Regions from separate parts of the Bacillus sp. LL01 genome, predicted to be linked through region 2. Evidence: predicted binding sites of a transcription regulator. Region 2 holds the regulator's gene; the other holds the start of a gene.

Region 1 (10,863 bases), on a different contig from region 2:
ACGATGGATTGTGCTGCCAACTCAAGGTCTCCCTCGCTGTCTACCACAATCGTATCTTTACCACCCATTTCAGCGATTACGCGCTTTAACCAGATTTGGCCAGGGTTTACTTTGGAAGCACGCTCATAGATTCTTAGACCAACGTCACGGGAACCTGTGAACGAGATGAAGCGTGTACGCGGGTGGTCTACAAGGTAGTCCCCAACTTCTGCACCGCTACCTGGTACAAAGTTAAGCACACCAGCAGGCAGGCCAGCCTCTTCCATTACTTCTACAAATTTAGCTGCAACAACAGGAGTTGTAGATGCAGGCTTTAGTAGTACTGTGTTACCTGTTACAATTGCCGCTACTGCTGTACCAGCCATGATTGCAAATGGGAAGTTCCAAGGGGAGATGATGACACCTACACCTAGTGGAATATAGTTATAACGGTTGTATTCACCTACACGACTTTCTAAAGGCATACCGTCTTTTAATTTCAGCATTTGACGCGCATAGTACTCAAGGAAATCAATCGCTTCTGCTGTATCTGCATCCGCTTCATTCCAAGGCTTCCCTGCTTCTTTAGTTAAAAGTGCAGAGAATTCGTGCTTACGACGACGAATGATTGCTGCCGCACGGAACAAGATGTCTGCTCTTACTTCAGGCTTCACTTTGCGCCACGTTTTGAACGTTTCGTCTGCAACTTGCATCGCTTTCTCCGCTAAGTCACGATCCGCCTTTGACACACGACCAACAACCTCTTCTTTATTTGCAGGGTTCACGGATACGATTTTATCTTCTGTCGTAACACGTTCTCCACCAATAACTAAGTCGTAATCTTGTCCTAAATAAGAGTTCACTAGTTTTAAGCCTTCAAGATAAGCTTGTTTGTTTTCCTCATTAGTGAAATCCGTAAATGGTTCATGTTTGTAAGGTAATACCATTACATTCGCCCTCCTTTGCATTCTAAAGCGCTTGCATACATTTCCCATTCTACCTTATAGTAACTAGTCTTTCAAATATTGTTTATTTTCTAATAGGAAGAAATATCTATAGGCTGGGAGAAATGGGCTAAATGTGGTTTTTAGGTATGAATAAAGATGCTTTTTTGCAAAAAGTTACAATGAGGGCCGAAAAAGTCACAATGTGCCCTTAAAAAGTTACAATCATCTCCTAAAAAGTCACAATAACCCCAAAATTAGTTGCAATCGCTCCTGAATTCCCGGCAAACATAAAAAAACCCACTATCCAAAAGAATAGTAGGTTCCAAAAAAATTAATAGATATGAACAAACGGTTTTTCCGCTCCGGCATCCCTTACAATCAACGCTTCCTCTCCACTGATGGAAGAGATGGATACTTGTAGATTGATATAGTTCGGGAAGTGTTCCACCACGAGTCCCGTCACATATTGGGTGAAACCGATCAGTTCGGCTTTCCCGTTGAATTCCATATTCACTTCAATCGAAAGCTGTTGAAGCTCGCCATCACTGTAGTAACCTTTGCCGACAACCCCTGTATGGTTTGGAAAATAATCGTCGATATCCAATTTGAAGTTTTCAAACCTAACAGCGTCATCACGGTATATTTCCGTTGTTTTACTATTAGGGAAAAGGTGATATTCCTCGTTCACACTATCCCATTTACCGATTGTGTTGTTGCCCGAAGGAACATTAGCCTTGGCTATGAAACTTCCTGGTACAACTGAATTCGCAGGACTTTGCTTGTACAATCCGATCATGATCGGGACATTTTCCAGTCCCTCCATTGTGCGCACCCTTTTGATTATCTCTTCTGCAATTTTCTTTCCTTCAGCTTCCAGGTCTTCATCCGGGATAGCATACTCCCTTGGAAAGCCACCATCATTATCTGAGAGGTTATAGTAATGGACCGAGTTAAGTGCTATTCCTATAGCCACACCGCCAAGCTCAACCTGGTCCTCACCTCTGCGAATAAGGAAATTCTGTTCTTGGATATGAGCTAGGTAAATTGGGCTATCTTCATTCCTTGCCTCTGTTTCTTCAATTTTCTCTGATTCTTGACCACGGGCAATCGGCGGGTTCAGCCCCAAACTTCCCTCGCCAGCACGGCGCTTCAACCATTCTGAAACGGTTCCCCGCTTAATATATTGTCCTTCTTGATACAGATAGTTGTCAGAGGGGAATACCTCCTGAGCCATGCGCATCAATCCGGTTTCCAACTCCTCCACATCGACCCGGCTATTTAGACGCGGGGCGATTTGGCCACGGGTTTCCCCTGGCTTGTAGGGCAGGATGGTTTGATAATAGTCATCTGATATTTTATATCGTGGAACAATGGCTTGTTCCGTGTTTTCCTGCTGCGCTGGATCTTGTACCACTTCTTCCTGTTTCTCGAATCCTGGCACACATCCGGTGGCAAAAAGAGAAACAACAAGGAGCAACGACAAAAACCTTTTCACTTCCAACACCTCTTATGATTGTATTTCCTTGAGCATTTGCGCCTCGTTCCAAACTTCTATTCCAAGCTCTTGCGCTTTCGTCAGCTTAGAGCCAGCTTCTTCTCCTGCAACGACCAGATGGGTGTTCTTGCTGACACTGCCTGTCACTTTTCCGCCAAGCTGCTCAATGGCCGCTTTGGCATCGTTCCGTGACATCTCTTCCAGCTTCCCAGTCAGGACGACCGTTTTTCCTGCAAAATAGGAATCCACATCTTCTGCGCTGACGGGCTTCGGACCTTTATAGGCCATATTGACGCCAAGTTCTTTCAGTTCGGCAAGCAACTCTGCCACTTCCGGCTGTTCGAAATAGGTCACGATGGAATCAGCCATCTTGTCGCCGATCTCGTGGATGGCAGTCAACTCTTCCTTCGTCAAGCTTGCAAGTCGGTCCATATGGTCGAATTCCTGCGCCAATGTTTTGGCAGCTTTTGCTCCGACCAGGCGGATTCCAAGGCCGAACAGAAGGCGCTCAAGCGAGTTATCCTTCGTTTTATCAATGGCAGATATCAGATTATCAGCAGATTTCTCGCCCATTCGCTCCAGCTCAAGTAGCTGTTCCTTGATTAATTTATATAGATCTGCCACGTCCTCTATCAGGTTTTCACGGAAAAGCTGTGCGATCACCTTTTCACCAAGACCATCAATATTCATGGCATTACGGGATACAAAGTGGATCAATCCTTCGCGAATCTGTGCCGGACATTTCGGGTTGATGCAGCGCAGTGCCACTTCCCCTTCAATGCGAACCAGCTCGCTTTCACATTCAGGGCAATGGGTCGGCATCGTGAAGTCCCGCTCTTCCCCGGTTCTTTGCTCTACAAGAACGTTTACCACTTCCGGGATGATGTCTCCCGCTTTTTTGACAATGACAGTATCTCCAAGCTTGATGTCCTTTTCACGGATGAGATCTTCATTATGTAAGGACGCTCGTTGGACGGTTGTTCCCGCTACACGCACCGGTTCCAGAATTGCAGTGGGAGTTACCACACCTGTTCGGCCTATGTTCAGTTCGATATCCAATAGCTTGGTGGTCACTTTTTCGGCAGGAAACTTGTAGGCAATTGCCCACCTTGGACTTTTCGCGGTAAAACCAAGCTGTTCCTGATGCTCGATGTTGTCGACTTTAATGACGATACCGTCTATATCATACGATAGATCCGGGCGTTTTGTGTGCCAACCTGTGACATATTCCAGAACTTCTTCTATGGAAGTGCAAATCTTTCTTTCCGTGTTCGTCTTGAAGCCCATTTTATCGAGATAGTCCAATGCCTCGTTGTGGGAATCAACGCCTGTTTCCCCAGCATCCGAAAGACTGTAAACGTACACGGACAGGTTGCGGGAGGCAGCGATTTTTGGATCGAGTTGGCGAAGGGATCCCGCTGCAGCGTTACGCGGGTTTGCAAACGGCTCCTCTTCACGTTCCATTTTCGCGGCATTCAGCTTTTCAAAAGAGTTCTTTGGCATGAAGGCTTCCCCGCGGACTTCAACGGTTACCGGTTCTTTTAATCGCAAGGGGATGGATTTAATCGTTTTAAGGTTCATGGTGATGTCTTCACCTGTTGTCCCATCGCCACGGGTGGCACCAAGGACGAACAGGCCATCCTCATAGCGGAGTGACACGGCAAGCCCATCTATTTTCAGCTCGCAGACATATGTCACATCATCGCCCACAGCCTGTTTCACTCTGCGATCGAAATCTCGCAAGTCATCTTCGTTGAAGGCATTGCCTAGGCTGAGCATCGGTGTGCGGTGCTCGACCTTATTGAACATCTCAAGTATATTTCCTCCTACACGTTGCGTCGGGGAGTCTGAAGTTTGTAGTTCGGGAAAATCCTTCTCGAGCGTCAGCAGTTCCTGTAAAAGGGAGTCGTATTCGGCATCTGAAACAGACGGTTTGTCCAGCACATGATATTCATAGTTAAATTGGTTCAGTACATCATGCAGCTCGCGTACCCGTTTTTCAGCTTGTTCTCTTTTCATGCAAAGTCGTCCTTTCTCTTTTGGCGGTTTTCATCTACTATTAAACCTTCGTCACAGGTGCAAACTTAGCCAAGAGGCGCTTGACGCCTGTAGGACTTGGAAACGCGATGTCCAATTCCTTGCTGTCGCCATCTCCTTTGACACTGACAACCGTACCGACTCCCCACTTTTTATGCTCAGCTTTGTCTCCTACCATCCAGTCTAAGCTTTCCCCTCCTGATGCGGTCAGTCCACGGGATGGTGCGGTAGTACGACGTGCAGTTTGAGATGCTGAACCTGCGGAACTTGCAGCCCTTCCTCTTTCTGAGGTGGCTCCTCCAAACGGAGAACCTGAACTTCCTCCACGACTCCCAAACGGTGTTGGACGTGACAGGCTTTCTTTTGGCTCGGGGCTTTCCAGTAATTCTTCCGGTATCTCTTTTATGAATCGGGAAGGTGGGTTGAGGTTCGTACGGCCGAACAAGGTACGCATCTGGGCATTCGTGATGAATAATTCCTCTTCCGCACGTGTAATCCCTACATAAGCAAGGCGACGCTCCTCTTCCATTTCCGCTTCTTCAAACAATGAACGGCTGTGAGGGAATACCCCTTCCTCCAATCCAATCAGGAATACAACCGGAAACTCCAGTCCTTTTGCAGCATGCAGGGTCATTAAAATAACTCCTTCCTGCTGGGCAGGATCCTCATCGTCCAATTTATCAATATCGGCAACAAGCGCAAGGTCTGTCAAGAATGCAACCAGGCTCTTGTCATCGTATTTTTCTTCAAAGTTTTTCGTAACAGACAGGAACTCGTCGATGTTTTCGAGTCTGCTCTGCGATTCAATCGTTTTGTCCGCTTTCAGCATTTCACGGTAACCGGATTTTTCAAGTATTTCTTCCACAAGCTCGGTAACAGAAATGTACTCCTGCATCTGTACATAGCCTTCAATAAGCGCGCGGAACTCTTTCAACTGGGACGTTGCACGACCGCTGACGCCAATCAGGTCCACTTCTGCAAGCGCGGTGTAGATAGAGATATCGTGCTGCGTAGCATAGTTTGCTATTTTATCAACAGTTGTAGCACCGATTCCACGTTTTGGCACATTGACGATACGTTGCAGGCTGATATCATCGTCAGGGTTGGCAATCAGACGAAGGTAAGCAAGGATGTCCTTGATCTCTTTGCGGTCGTAGAACTTGGTCCCGCCAACGATCGTGTAGTTGATGTTGGACATGAGGAGCATTTCCTCCATCACACGCGATTGGGCGTTCGTACGGTATAGGATGGCAAAGTCGCCAAGGGTGCGTTTTGGATCCTTTTGCATGAGTTCACGCATTTTCCCTACCACGAACTGTGCTTCCGTTTTTTCGGAATCAGCTTGATAATGGATGATTTTCTGCCCTTCAGAGTTCTCGGTCCAAAGGTTTTTCGGCTTTCTGCTGACATTTTTCTCGATTACGCGGTTTGCCGCTTCCAGAATACGTTTTGTTGAACGGTAGTTCTGCTCCAGCAGTACCACTTCCGCGTTTGGATAGTCCTTTTCAAAAGAAAGGATGTTTGCGATATCCGCCCCGCGCCAGCGATAGATGGACTGATCGGAATCTCCTACTACACAAAGGTTTTTCAGACGGTCCCCAAGAAGCTTAACTAAAGTGTATTGCGCATGATTCGTATCCTGGTACTCATCGACATGGATGTATTGGAATTTGCGTTGGTAGTATTCCAGTACTTCCGGCACGCGCTTGAACAGGTGGATGGTCGTCATAATCAGGTCATCAAAATCAAGCGCCTGGTTCTTTTTCAGCCTTTTTTGATAATCAGTATAAATTTCGGCAACCTGCTGCTCGTATGGACCAAGTGGCTGTTTCGCATACTGCTCCGGGTTCATGAGTTCATTTTTGGCTGAACTGATGGTACCTAACATCGTTCTTGGTTCAAACTTTTTCGGATCGATATTGCGATCCTTTAAAATATTCTTGATGACTGACAGCTGATCTGTCGTGTCCAGAATGGTAAAATTGCGGTTCATACCGATGCGGTCAATGTCACGACGCAGGATCCGCACACACATGGAGTGAAATGTAGAGATCCAAATGTCTTCCGCTGCCGGCCCTAGAAGCTTTTCGACACGCTCCTTCATTTCACGGGCGGCTTTGTTCGTAAAAGTGATCGCCAGGATGTTCCACGGTGCTACCTGTTTTTCCGCCATCAGATAGGCGATTCGATGTGTAAGAACCTTCGTTTTTCCGCTTCCCGCTCCGGCCATGATCAGTAACGGGCCGTCCATTTTCTTTACTGCTTCCTGCTGCATCGGGTTGAGTCCCTCAAGAAGTCTCTGACTTAAATATTGCATATTTTTTCACCGTCCCAACAAACATATGTTCTTATTTTCTATCATACTAAATTGTCGTGAATATTACTATTTATTTTGGATAATTGGTGATACACCGCTGTTGATTTCCGCACTGGGCTTCGCTTTCCACGGGGCGGTGCTTGAGCCTCCTCACTTCGTTGCGGGGTCTCAAGTCTACCGCTACCTCCCGTAGGAGTCTTCGCCCTGTGCTCCAATCAACTGCTAGAAAATCGTTTAAAGCTTATTTTTTCACAGCTTCCACTGTCTTCAATGCTTCTTTCAAATTATCATAGACCGAGTTCCCTACCACAATGGTATCTGCGTAGGCTGCCATTTCTTTGGCGCGTTCAGCTGTTGAGATCCCGCCCCCGTAGAATAACTGGGTTTTTTCGAGTGTCTGTTTTGCCGCTTGAACCATTTCCAGGTCTCCGTACGTTCCACTATATTCTAAGTAAAAGATAGGTAGATTAAACATTTTCTCTGCCAATCTTGCGTAGGCAATGACATCCTCTTTTGTGAGGTCGGTTTTTGCATCAGTCAACTGGGCTGCCTTGCAATCTTGATTGAGGATGCAATAGCCCTCTGCAACGATTTCCTCCCAGTTCATGATGTCACCATATTCTTTAAGTGCCTCTATATGAAGGTTCACGACCCATTCCGTTTTTCTACTGTTCAACACGCTTGGGATAAAATAAAAATCGAATCCCGGTGTGACCGATTCAATGGTGGAAACCTCCAATGCACATGGCAAGGAATATCTGCGCACCCTGCTCATCAAGCTCAGCACATTATCGAGTGTGACCCCATCCGTACCACCGACTAGAATTGCATCAGTACCAGATTCGCACACCAGTTCTAAATCTTCGTCCGATATCTCTTTATTTGGATCCAATTTAAAAACGTGCTTCCACTCACGTATTTCCATTAACACTGCAAACGTCCCCCATTCTAATTTCCATTCCTTTATTATATCAAAATCCAAGGCAATACGAAAAAGAGAAACGGAGATTGTGACTGGAAGTTACGACCTTTTCTTGCTAGACCAAAAGTTATATTTTTCAGTTGCCCTGTTATTCCTTTTGTTTTGCGGGTAAATAGATAAATAACATCTTAAGAATACTTATGAAAATAGTTGTCTTTTGATAAATAGATGCATATCGCAATCAATCCAAAATATGATGTGATAAGGAGGTGTCCAACATGCCTATGTGGCTCTGGTTCGTCATTGGCTTCGCTATTCTCCTTGCATTCGGTGCTCTCGTAGACTACTTTGGGAAAAGAAGAAGGAAAACGGCTGACCCTGCAGCATCAACCAGAACAGTTGACCAAGTTAAATCAAATCAGGAGACGTTTTACCGCTGACACAAAAAGCAGCTGTCTGTCGCATGAAAGTTGGACGAGAATTTTGCATCATGAATAAAAGGTGGCCCACCGTCAATCAGTGGGCCACCTTTTCTTTTGGCTGTTTTCGTAAACTTTGTTGCTTTTACGCATTTATCAACCAACCGTTATAATCCTTGCTGTCGTGCTCTTTTCCTGGATATCTTAATAAGCTTCCTGCCAATTTTTGAGTAGATAAGCTGTGAAAAATCCAAGAGCCGATTTTTCTTGTGAAAAAGTCCAATTGCCGATTTTTCTTGTGAAAAAGTCCAATTGCCGACTTTTAACAAGCGAATAGCAACAATCTTTGAGAAAAGAGCTTTTCTTTTAAACCTCTTCTGTTTTCTTTTCCTCAGCAATGCGCTCAAGTGCCATTTCATAGGCATCGTTTCCGTAGTTTAGGCAGCGCTTCACTCGGGAGATAGTGGCAGTACTTGCACCGGTCTCCGTTTCTATCTTATGGTACGTAAACCCATCTCTCAGCATTCTTGCTACTTCTAGGCGCTGTGCCAACGATTGGATTTCATTGATGGTGCAGAGGTCATCGAAGAATCGATAGCACTCTTCCATATCTTTCAAGGAGAGGACCGATTCAAATAGTTGATCCAGTTCTTTTCCACGTAGTTTATTGATTTGCATAATGATTTCTCCTTTGCTTGTTAAGACTAGTATGAAACTTTTTCTAAATCGGGTACGACCTGAATCCATGTTTTCCCCGGAGTGAGTGGAACCTGTTCGCCATTTGCGTAAGGAAGGAGTTTTCCATCCACTGATTTCCACTGTACATCAAAGCGTTCTCCGTTTTGAATCAGCACTCCATTTCCACCGGATGTGATATCTATTTCTTTTCTTCCCTGGTCATCAATTACGGTATGTGGCGTTTCGACAATGAAAACGTTATGGGCGATGATCTCTTCCATCGTTTCCAGATCGGTATGTTTCTCGCCGGCGCTATAACGGACGTAAGCGTTTTTTTTTGCGTCATATTTATAATCAACTTGTGTTGTTTGTCTTGATGAGTATTTTATTTTCACCTGTTCGGCAGCATTTCCATCAAGTTCATTCTTCTGCCCTTCTTTTAAAAATGTAAAGGAGGGTACTTCTGCTTCTAAAGAATAACTAAGCTGTTCTGCACCTTTTTTAATATTTTCAGAGGTGATATAGGAGTTGTGAGGTGCCTGACGGAAGCTTGCACGTTTGAAAAGTGATCCATCATAGGTCAAACCGTTTATCCCATCCACTTCTTTATTTTCAATTTTCGTTCTGGCTGCGGGACTCCATCCGTGGAACACGAAAAGGGCATCATAACCTTTAGTCAGTTCGACAAAATACTTCCTTGCACTTCTTACCGGACCTACCGTATCAGGCATTTCACTGTGGAAAATAGCCAGAAACCTGGTAATATCCCCTTCTGCAAGCACTTCATACACAATATCGGCCTTGTGAAGCCCTGATTGTGGACGTGCCTTCCCATCATTATTGACCATGACGGCAACAGGACGTGCATCTATTTTCTCTTCCACCGCTTCTCCTGTCAAAGGTGCTGCATCTAGGGGTTCAGAAACCTCCGTTGCCACCTGTTCTTTCTCTTCCTCTGCCACTTTGGTGGACTCTTCTTTCGGCTCTTGACTTGTATCGACGTTTGAATCATCAGATTGACAGCCTGCTAGCATCAGCATCAAAACTGTCAAAAATAACATTATTTTTTTACTGCCCATCCTAAAACAAACACAACCTTTTATTATTTTTTCACACTTTTACATTTTAACGCATTATTGACGGAAAGAGTACCGTTTTATTCATCACATCGTATATTCCTCTAGGTGTTATTCTGATATAAGGAAGATGTGTGGATGATAAAAACAATAATGTGTAGATGGGATCATTGAAGCTGTAGCCTCTTGAAAACAGTTGATTTCGCAATACTGTTTCCTGCTTCATCAGCTCCTCCATTCCACAGTTTGACATGCCGCCTGCGAGTGGAAGCGGGATATCGCAAATGACCTCTCCGTCCTCCACGAGTACCATCCCTCCACCTAACTCCTTCATGTGCTTGAAGGCCTTCAGCATCGCTTCTTTGTCTTTTCCGATCAGTACGATATCCCCTGTGTTCGAATAAGAGCTCGCAAATCCTTGTACACGTGTGCCGAATCCTTTGATGATCGTATTCACGCGCCACTTTCCTGCACGGTCGATGAGCATGAGAAACGACTCGTCATGTCTACTTGAAAGGCTGTCTCCAGAAACATCCACCGAGATAGTATATGGTTTAATGATCACTTCGTTGACCATTTCCATCCCTAATGCCATGGAAAATTGCAGATCATCGATGGTAAGATCCCAACCGAGATTAAGCGGCCCGAGCCCAAGGGATAGCCAATCCTGATCTGGGAATGCCTCATCGTTTGGCGTATTGTCCCTTGTCACCCATATCCCTTTTGAGAGGACAGAGACCGGGGTCGGCTCCTCTTTTGCCTTTAGGAAGTTGATGTTGGCAATGCGTCCAGGTGCGATGCTCCCGTGAAGGGAATCAATGGAGAAGTGCCTTGCCACATTATAGGAAGCCATCCGGTACGCCTCAATGAGAGGGACTCCTTTATCGAGGGCGATCGCGATGGTTCGATCAATGACACCGCTTTCATAAAAGCTTGGGGTAGATCCGTCCGTATTGAAAAAAGCCTGGTCATAGTAATGGACACCTGACGCCT
Region 2 (10,863 bases):
ACATCGTCGCAAAATACGGAATGTCCTCTTCTAAAACATTAAAGCTTAGTCAGGAACTGGACACTCTTCTAAACAAGTATAACCATATCATCGTCCCTAAATAATACATAGTAATTAAGTGAACTTTTTTACTGCACCCCTTCTCAAAGTGAGGAGGGGTTTGTTTTTTGTGCAAAAAAAATACACAGCCTCTAAATAGGCCGTGTACAATCCATCAGGGATGAATGAGCGCATCCTCCACCTTATCCGGATTTCCGTTTTGAAGAAGATACATCTTATAATATAACCCCTCTTGATTCAGTAACTCCTGATGTGTTCCCCTCTCTACAATTTCTCCTTGATGCAGAACGAGGATCTGATCTGCATCCTGTATGGTGGAAAGTCGATGAGCAATTGCAATAGTTGTTCGACCCTTCCTCATTTTCTCAAGGGCAGTCTGGATTGCTTCTTCCGTTTCTGTATCTATGTTTGCAGTCGCCTCATCCAATACAAGAATCTTGGGCTTGGTTGCGATGGTCCTTGCAAATGCGACAAGTTGTCTTTGACCACTTGAGAAGGTTGCTCCTCTTTCCACTACGAGCTGTTCATATTGTTCTGGAAGCTTTTTAATAAACGAATCCGCCTGGACGAATTCTGCCGCTGCTTTAATCTCCGCATCTGAAATCGAAGGATTATGCAACCGGATGTTATGACTGATTGTTCCATAGAAAAGGAACGGATCTTGAAGAACGAGCCCCATCTTTTTACGAAGCTCCTGATCTTCAAAATACTTCAGTGGAAAACCATCAATAAGGACTTCTCCTTTTTCTATCTGATAGAACCTCATTAATAAATTGATGATGGAGCTCTTTCCACTGCCGGTGTGACCGACTAACGCTACCGTTTCCCCAGGTTTCGCTGTAAAAGAAATATCCTTTAATACATCACGCTTCCCGTCATAAGAAAAAGTCACATTCTTAAATTCAATTTCTCCTGAAGTAATGGCTGGTTGACTTAGCGACTTTACTGCTGTGGGTGCAAGCTCTTTTTCATCCAGTAGATGGAATACTCTGGACGCGGAAACTATTGCTTGCTGGTACATAGAAAGTCTCATCATCATTTGATTCACCGGTTCAAAGAATCTCCCAAGGTAGTTGACAAATGCGTAGAGAACTCCAATTTCAATCACATTCCCTATGGACGATATACCAAAATAACTCAACACTAAAATCAAGGACAAAACATAAACAAAATCGATTGCCGGACGTAGCAGAAGCCCGTCAAGCTTGATATTTTTCACACCAGCCTGATAATGCGCCTCATTGATCTCTGCGAATTCCTTCCGCAGCCGCTTCTCTTGCCGAAATACCTGAATGATGGACATTCCTTGCAATGATTCATTCAGCTTGGCATTCAGCTGGCTGAGCCTTTCTCTCATATCCGCATAAAACCTCGAACTGAAATGACGGTACGTAGCCATGATTGCAAATATGATTGGTATAATCAGCAAACAGAAGATGGCCAGTTGTACATTCAAGAAAAACATTGCAATGAATATTCCTATCAAAAATACACCATTTTGAACAAACGTCGATATGACACTCACAAACATATCTTTGATTGCTTCAGTATCGTTGGTTACCCTAGAAACAATACTCCCCCCAGGTGTTTTATCAAAAAACTTCAATCCGAGTCGCTGTACCTTTGCAAAAATATCGATCCGGAGCTCTTGAATTATCTTTAACGAGATTTTCTGGAATTTCAATAGCTGAAAATAAGTAATGACCACTTTTACAATCAGTATCCCGATATATAAAGAAGCTAGTGTTACTATCGGGCCTGTTTCCATTACTTGAGGTGTTAAATAATCATCGATAAACACCTTTATAATCAAGGGACCTACTATTTCACCTATGGTTGCAAGTACTAGTAAACTGAATGCAAAGATGAATTGTTTTGTATGTGGTTTGGCATATCCTAATAGCCGCTTTAGAACCTTCCTTTGCTCTTTTGCCGTTATTGTCTTATTGTTCATTTTCTAACCCCCATGCTCCACTAGGGACTCTAATGCTTGACGATGATACATTTCCCTGTACCATCCCTCTTCTTCCATCAACTGCCCATGTGTACCTTTCTGAACAATTTTCCCATTTTCCAATACAAGGATTGCCTGTGCATGCTGGATGGCACTTAAACGGTGGGAGGTAATAATCGTTGTCTTGCCCTGGCGATTTTCTTTAAGGGCATGAAGGATGCTCTCCTCCGTTTTGGCATCAACTGCAGATAGGGAATCATCGAGTATTAATACTTCGGGATTCATAAGCAACGCTCTGGCTATGGATAGACGCTGCTTTTGTCCACCTGATAAGGAAACACCGCGTTCCCCCACCATCGTCTGGTAGCCCTCTGTGAACTCGATGATATCATCATGGATGTTTGCCAATTTCGCTGCGTGAATTATTTCCTCATACGACGCTTCCGGTAATGCAAAAGCAATATTATCGGCAATGGTTGCCGAGAACAGGAAGTGGTCCTGAGGTACATAGCCAATAGCTTTTCTCAGCGATTCCAATGAATACTTTGTAATTGGATAGGAACCGATAAAAATATCACCTTGGATGCCATCATATTCCCTGATCAGCATTTTCAACAACGTTGTTTTTCCGCTACCAGTCTTTCCCACAATCCCAAGAGTTTGACCTTGTTTCAACTGGAATTGAATGTCTCGTAATAGGGCTTCTTTTTCGTTAGGATATGTAAAGGTTTGCACATTGTATTGAATGTCTCCTGTAGGTACTACTTCAATGGAGTCAGTAGCATTCTTAATGTCGACTTCTTCTCTCATAAGTGTCGAGACACGATCATAGGAGGCCCTTCCACGTTCCACGATGTTGAATAGCCAGCCAAATGCAAGCATAGGCCAGATTAACAGACCCAAATAGGTAGTAAATGCAATCAATTCCCCAATTGTCATTTCACCCATCATGACATATCTGGAACCAAAAGCGATGGCAAGGAAAAAGGAAATCCCGATGATCAACCCAATAGTAGGATCGAAAAGGGAATCTATTTTTGCTACGATAACATTCTTTTTCACTACATCTTCTGCCTGTTTTTCAAACTCTTCAATTTCCTCTTTTTCTTGCCCGAATGTTTTAACCACTTTAATCCCATTCACGCTCTCTTGCACCTTATCATTCAACGATGAAAATGCAGCTTGTGCTTTATGAAATGTTTTGTGTAAAAGAGTTCCGTAGTAGTTCGTCGCCAATGCCATAAAAGGTAGTGGGAGCAGACATATCAGCGTCAGCTTCCAACTGATGGTGGCTGCCATGGCAATCAATACGAATCCACCGGTCATTAAGGAATCGACAAGTGTGAGTACCCCGGCACCGGCAGTCTGCTGGATCGCTTGAAGGTCATTTGTGGAATGAGCCATCAAGTCCCCGACTCGTCTGCGCTGATAGAAACTTGCCGACATCTTAGTAAAGTGTTCAAATAAATTATTGCGCAGTAATCTGGCCAGTCTAACTGCCGGGCCAAAAATCATGATTCTCCAGAGATACCGAAGAATGTAGACGATAATGGCAGTACCCAGTAATACTAGCATCAGTTTCAGGATGGTCTCTCTTGTGAGTGTGCCGTCCACAATATAATCGACTGTCATTCCCACTATTCTTGGTGGAATAAGTTCAAGAAATGCAACTATTGCAAGTAGGAGCACTCCCGGAATGTATGACTTGCGCTCCTGTTTAAAAAACCACCACAGATCCTTAAAAATACTCATGGTCTTTCCCCCGATTTATATAACTATGATCAACTATAACAGTTTAGCAAATATTCAAATTTTTAGGAAGATAGTTTTTTATGGAGAATTATTTTTTGTTATGATGCCAAGGTTTATTGTGGACTTCTTTTTGTTGGTTAAGCTGGTTTTATGAACGCCGGATTTTCTTGACGACTTCAATTTCGGAGGTCATACGACGTCTATGACTACCGGATTCTCTTACTGACTTCTGTTTCGGGCTTCATACGACTTCTATGACTACCGGATTCTCTTTCTGACTTCTGTTTCGGGCTTCATACGACGTCTATGACTACCGGATTCTCTTACTGACTTCGGTTTCGGGCTTCATACGACTTCTATGACTACCGGATTCTCTTTCTGACTTCGGTTTCGGGCTTCATACGTCCCCTATGACTACCAGATTCTCTTACCGCCTTCAGTTTCGGGCTTCATACGACTTCTATGACTACCGGATTCTCTTTCTGACTTCGGTTTCGGGCTTCATACGTCCCCTATGACTACCGGATTCTCTTTCTGACTTCAGTTTCGGGCTTCATACGACGTCTATGACTACCAGATTCACTTACCACCTTCGGTTTCGGGCTTCATACGTCCCCTATGACTACCGGATTCACTTACCGCCTTCAGTTTCGGGCTTCATACGTCCCCTATGACTACCAGATTCACTTACCGCCTTCAGTTTCGGGCTTCATACGTCCCCTATGACTACCGGATTCTCTTACCGCCTTCGGTTTCGGGCTTCATACGCTACAGATGACACGCGTTTTTCTACTCTATTGCTCATTCTGCGCTTCATACACCCCCAATGGACACACAGATTCCAAATCTAGCTGTCTATACGAGTTTCATTAGTATTCACACTCATAATAAATCTCCCCAAACAAAAAGAAAAAGCACCCATACACTGGAGTGCTTTCTCATTTATTTCATTTGCTTATTCATCGCAGACATCATCTGATTAATTTTCTTTTGGGATGGTTTCATTCCCATTTGCATCATCATCACGCGAAGCATTTGCTCATTAATTGGTGGATTTTTCTTTAGGTAAGTCATCATGTACTTACGAGCGATGAAAAATCCTAGTGCAACCCCAGCAATCAATGCTAGAACTACAATAAGAATCCAAATCCATGTTTCCATTAAAAAATTTCCTCCTCAAAACTAGGTCTACCAATGTAGTGTACTAAACTAGAACCTATTATACAACATTTTCCGCTATTTTTCTCTATCCATTAAACAAATTTTCTTTGTTTGATCGGCTGGAGCCAGCCATACCTTTTACTATCGGCATCAATTGCCAGAAAATATGGTGCCTGCTTTCGGATGATTTCAAAGAATATTGCTTCTGCTTCAAAGGAGCCTGTAGAAGTAAGTTTTAGATATTTTTCAAAAATAGATAGTTTGGCAGTTGAATCTTCCCTCTCTATTCTATGCTGATAGGCAACACGTTTGTAGCCTTGTTTATTTTTCAATATAGATTCTAGTGATTGTTGGAGTGGGAAGGTTGGGATGGGAATTGTGACATAGTCCACTTGCTGCTTAATTATTGCATGAAGTGGTTCCTCTTGCTCGTATTGCTGAAAAAGTTGGAATAGCTTTAACTCATTACCTGAATAATGCTTTGCCACTTCTTCCTCTATCAAATAAATCATATATTGACGCATACGAAACCCTCCTATCATCCTCTTTACTAGTATTATAGAGAATGTTTGAGGAAAGTTTTGTCTGATAGTGTAGTTGGCAAGGGACTATTTTTAGCGAATGTTGTCGAAACCATAAAAAAATGAGCAATGCCGTAAATTCGACATTGCTCCATTTCGTATTTAACAATTATTTATCAAGTAGCGCCTTAACTCGTGCCACTACGTTTTCTGTTGTAAAACCGTATTCTTTCATAATACGCTCTCCAGGTGCAGAAGCTCCGAAACCGTTGATGGCTAGGATATCTCCTTCATCCCCAGTATAGCGCTCCCAACCAAGTGGAGTAGCCATTTCAATACCTAAACGTTTTTTCACGTCTTTAGGTAAAACAGAGTTTTTGTACTCTTGGGATTGCTGTTCAAAACGATCCCATGCTGGCATGCTGACAACTGATACGTGAATGCCGTCTTGCTGTAATGCTTGTTGTGCATCTACAGCCAGACCAACCTCAGATCCAGTTGCAAGGATAAGTGCATCCGGAGTATCTTTTCCAGCTTTGGAAATGACATATGCTCCCTTACGAACGCCATCAAGTGCAGTCTCATCTGTACCTTTAATAGTAGGCAAGTTTTGACGGGTTAACACTAGAGCAGTCGGAGTTTTCTCTGATTCCAGCGCAACTTTCCATGCAGCAGCTGTTTCGTTTCCATCAGCTGGACGAATGACAGATAGGTTAGGCATTGCACGTAATGAAGGTAGCTGTTCAATTGGTTCATGCGTAGGTCCATCTTCTCCTACAGCAATGGAATCATGTGTAAACACGAATGTTACCGGTAGCTGTTGAAGTGCAGCTAAGCGGATTGCCGGACGCAAGTAATCGGAGAATACGAAGAATGTACCACCGTACACTTTAAGTCCACCATGAAGTGCCATTCCATTTAATGCTGCACCCATTGCAAATTCACGAACACCGAACCAGATATTGCGTCCACTGTAATCTTCTGCAGTGAAGTCCGCTTCGTTTTTAATATTTGTTTTATTGGAACCAGCCAAGTCAGCAGATCCACCAAAGAGGTATGGAACCTGTTTCGCAATGGCATTAAGAACTTCTCCGGAGGATGCACGGGATGCCAAGCTTTTACCTTCTTCATATACAGGAATCTCGGAATCCCATCCTTCTGGAAGTTCACCTTTGATCGCTGCTTCCAATTGTTTCCCAAGCTCAGGATATTTCGATTTGTATGCATCGAAAAGCTCATTCCATTCGGATTCAGCCTTGGCACCTTTTTCCGCAACGGTTTCACGGAAATGCGTGTACACTTCTTCCGGAACATGGAAGTCGTTCTCAAATGTCCATTTATATGCTTCTTTCGTCAGTTTCAATTCATCGGATCCAAGTGGGGCACCATGAACATCTGATTTACCTGAACGGTTAGGTGAGCCGTAACCGATTGTGGTTTTCACTTCAATCATAGTTGGGCGAGAAAGATCACTTTTCGCTTCTTGCACTGCTGATTCAATCTCCTCAAGGTTGTTTCCATCTTCAACACGGATATATTGCCAGCCGTAACCTTTAAAACGCAATTCAATGCTTTCAGAGAATGAACGATCCAAATCGCCATCAAGTGAAATGTCATTGGAATCGTAAAGGACGATGAAACGGCCCAATTTCAAGTGGGATGCTAGGGAAGCTGACTCTCCAGATACACCCTCCATCAAATCTCCATCTCCGCAAATGCTGTATGTAAAGTGATTTACCAATTCCATACCTTCTTTGTTATATGTAGCAGCCAAGTGACGCTCTGCCATCGCCATACCAACACCCATGGCAATACCTTGTCCAAGTGGGCCTGTTGTTGCGTCTACACCTGGTGTATGTCCGAATTCAGGATGTCCAGGAGTTTTGCTTCCCCACTGACGGAATTCCTTCAAGTCATCCATAGATACATCGTATCCACCTAGATGTAAAAGACTATAAAGCAACATGGAACCGTGACCTGCAGAGAGTACGAAACGGTCTCTATTGAACCAGTTCGGGTTCTTCGGATTGTGGTTCATAAATCTTGTCCATAATGAATACCCCATTGGAGCGGCTCCCATAGGCATTCCAGGATGTCCGGAATTTGCTTTTTCAATTGCATCGATTGCTAGTGTACGTATTGTGTTAATGGAAAGTTGATCTATTTGTTGTGTCATCTTTTCCATCCTTTCTCTTTAACTTATTTTTTCTTGGAAAAATTCTATTTTATCATAGATAGTATGTTCCAATGTTCTGAAAAAAAGCGTTTAATGCTTTAAATTCTTTTTTGTTTGCTTTAATTTTTCCGGAGTAACATCATTTCCTTCAGGATCCATTACCGTTACCCCTTGTAGAGTATTATCCATGGAAGCACGGAAAGTCTTGATATACTCCTGACGAAGCATCTGTTGTTCAGCAGCCTCATCCTTGGTAAGCCCTTCACTTTTCGCCTTCTTGGAGAGTACATTAATTCTTGCGATTTTTTCTTTTGATAGCATAGTAAACCCTTCTTTCATCCTTGTGAAGATATGCCTTTATCTTACTAGAGCGGTTCTTTTTTTACAAGCAAACCGGTGTCAGTCTCTTCAATATACTCCCGATACCGCCGATTTACGGTTGCCTTGGACACATCATAACCAAGCCCTCTCAATGTGGCAGCGATTTCATGGAAAGTAAGCTTGTTCTTTCGAAGCCTTACAATTTCTTCTATTGGAATTTCGATTTTCTCTCGACCAGGGCTCATATGGATGTTCGAGAGGTTCTTTGTTGGATCATATCCTCTTTTTACCGCTCGCTGCATGCCTCTTTTTATTTTCAAATTATGTAATTTTCTTTGGTATTCCTCTACAATTGCCACAATATCCATAACCATGGAATCAGAATCGGATAAAGTCAGTTCGCCGTTATCAGTAATACAGTAAATTTTGATATCATGCTTTCTTAACCAATGCAAAAAGGCTATTTTTGCATTTCCTCTACCAAGTCTTGTTTCGTCTTGGATCAGAACGACATCGATTTTTTGAGTAGAAATCAGCTCGATTATTTGAAAAACACCTTCACGATCCAAGTCATACCCACTTGCCTGTTCCTCTACTACCTCTATCACTTCAATACCTTGGTTTAATGCTAACGAAACAAGTTCTTCCCTTTGACGAGATAAAGATGTTTCCTGTGTATCTTTCTTTGTGCTTACACGGCAATAAATAATTCCCTTCACTTTTGATCCCCCCGCTTCTATTGAACTATCATTATCGGACGAACATATATTCCTGTCAATTATTCGAACTTATGTTTGTATTTTTGACTGTAACATGCTATACTTGTACCAATATAAATGATAGAGGTGCGGATTATGAAACTATCAAAAAGACAGCAAGACATATTGGATTACATAAAAAAAGAAGTCCAAGCAAAAGGATATCCACCTTCCGTCCGTGAAATCGGCGAAGCTGTCGGACTTGCTTCCAGTTCTACTGTACACGGTCATCTTGCTCGATTGGAAAGCAAAGGGCTTATCCGACGAGATCCGACTAAGCCGAGAGCGATTGAAATTATGGAAGATGAACTTGTACCTAAGATCTCCGCAGTCAATGTACCGATCATTGGTAAAGTAACTGCAGGTCAGCCGATTACAGCGATCGAAAACGTAGAGGACTACTTTCCTCTTCCTGATCGCTATGTTGCCCCGGACGAACAGGTTTTCATGCTTGAGGTTATGGGAGACAGTATGATTGAAGCCGGCATCCTTGATGGTGACTATGTTATCGTACGGCAGCAGCAGTCCGCAAACAACGGCGATATTGTCGTTGCTATGACAGAAGAGGATGAAGCTACCGTTAAACGTTTCTTTAAAGAAAAGGATTATATCCGATTACAGCCGGAAAACTCCACATTAGAACCAATCATTGTTCGTAATGTGAGCATTCTCGGAAAAGTTATTGGTGTTTATCGTAATATCCATTAAAAAAAGCCGACCATCGGCTTTTTTATTTTTAATTTAATCCAGTAATTCACCAGGAGGTTCTTTTAATTTATGTTTCCCATTTTTCACTTCCGTAAATAAATTCCCCTCTTCCTCCTTGTTTATGCGGCTTGGTTTACTTGAAGGATCAATCATTATCTTTAAGAGCTGAATTTCCTGATAGAGGAGATTCCATTCCTTCTTTGTAACAGGCTTTGCTTGTTCTAGTAATTCAAAACCTAACTGTCCGTTCGGTTCAAGCGTAGCCCATTTCACATCACTTATACTTGAAATACTATTTTGTCTAAGTTTCATCTCTAATTGATCAATCGTAAACCTTAACTTTTTTAATGTTTTTACATTTAATTTTCCATTTTCTATTAAAATTTTCGCCTTACCTGTAATAAGCTTCTCAGTCTGATTTTAGTTGTAAGAACTCCATTAATACAAGTGTTACTACAAGTGTGATTCCCACTCCAAATGTTACCCAAATGCTCTGCCCTGCTAAAGGTTGAATTAACAAGGAACCGATACCGATCATAATTACCACTTGGGCTAAAGTCATCTGAGAAATAGACTTTCTTCCTGCAATTCTTAATAAGAGCGTACCAATGATAGTAATTAAAATAGCTTTCCAAATCCAATTTAAATCCATTGCAGTTTCACCCCATCAACTTGCTATATCCTTATATTTGTCATTTTATTGCAATATATTCAGTAAACAAATTAAGATTCTTGACCTGCGTCTCTCAAATTAACCCTTATAAAGTCTTTAATGAAGTCGTTGTAATCAAAATCCATCGCTATATAATGCTCAAATTCTGGCTCTTTATAGACTATCCTAAAATCTGCTATACTTTGCCCTCTGTTTCCGTCAACAATTGCAACCCTAACATCTCTCTTGATTGTATAGGTTTTATCCTTATTTAAAAGATAATAAAGCGTGAATACATCATGCACTGGTGAACCATCTATTCCAGGCATCACCTGGTCGTAGAATGTAGCATAATAATTGGTTACAGCGGGAATTAAATTTTTGTAGGGACTGTTCGTACGATTAAATATGAATGTGGCAATATCCCTTGTCACTACCGCTCTGTTCGTTACATTAAGTGGAGTTATATACACTTTCTTTGCTTTGTTCAATATAACGTTTGTAGCTATTGGATCTCCCCAAAAGTTAGCTTCTGCAACATCTGTTACGTTTCCGGGAACCATAAACGCCCCTCCCATAAGATAAACCTCATTAACCTGTTCCATAAGTTCAGGTCGGAGATTATACGCGAATGCAAGAGTGGTTTGCCTTCCAACATCCACAATCACAATGTCTTCTATATTTTTTTCAATAATCTCGAACAACACTTCAAACGGACTAACATCGGCTTGAAAATCTTCCGGTGGAATAATTGGTCCCAACCCTTGAGGTCCATGTATTTCAGGATAAAAAATTGTATG

What was found. The regulator LexA, encoded in region 2, represses DNA repair genes until DNA is damaged. The targets are predictions, from matches to a motif close to CGAACATATGTTCG.
Region 1: pcrA (DNA helicase PcrA) is a predicted target of LexA. The motif match lies at 6,794-6,807, and genes of this name have one in related genera.

What each region holds. Positions count from the first base shown of each region.
Region 1 is NZ_LFEL01000006.1:222,300-233,162, forward strand. It holds gene pruA (L-glutamate gamma-semialdehyde dehydrogenase) at 1-926, opposite strand, end outside; gene AB685_RS18060 (CamS family sex pheromone protein) at 1,258-2,421, opposite strand; gene ligA (NAD-dependent DNA ligase LigA) at 2,434-4,440, opposite strand; gene pcrA (DNA helicase PcrA) at 4,481-6,775, opposite strand; gene AB685_RS18075 (heptaprenylglyceryl phosphate synthase) at 7,017-7,700, opposite strand; gene AB685_RS31395 (hypothetical protein) at 7,976-8,137, shown strand; gene AB685_RS18080 (YerC/YecD family TrpR-related protein) at 8,483-8,794, opposite strand; gene AB685_RS18085 (DUF3048 domain-containing protein) at 8,821-9,855, opposite strand; gene AB685_RS18090 (adenine deaminase C-terminal domain-containing protein) at 9,920-10,863, opposite strand, start outside.
Region 2 is NZ_LFEL01000001.1:45,212-56,074, reverse strand. It holds gene AB685_RS00260 (aspartyl-phosphate phosphatase Spo0E family protein) at 1-104, shown strand, start outside; gene AB685_RS00255 (ABC transporter transmembrane domain-containing protein) at 215-2,014, opposite strand; gene AB685_RS00250 (ABC transporter transmembrane domain-containing protein) at 2,018-3,766, opposite strand; gene AB685_RS00245 (YneF family protein) at 4,709-4,927, opposite strand; gene sirA (sporulation inhibitor of replication protein SirA) at 5,020-5,451, opposite strand; gene tkt (transketolase) at 5,618-7,624, opposite strand; gene AB685_RS00230 (DUF896 domain-containing protein) at 7,715-7,945, opposite strand; gene AB685_RS00225 (recombinase family protein) at 7,990-8,664, opposite strand; gene lexA (transcriptional repressor LexA) at 8,797-9,411, shown strand; partial or broken gene AB685_RS00215 (DUF421 domain-containing protein) at 9,445-10,063, opposite strand; gene AB685_RS00210 (nucleoside hydrolase) at 10,135-10,863, opposite strand, start outside.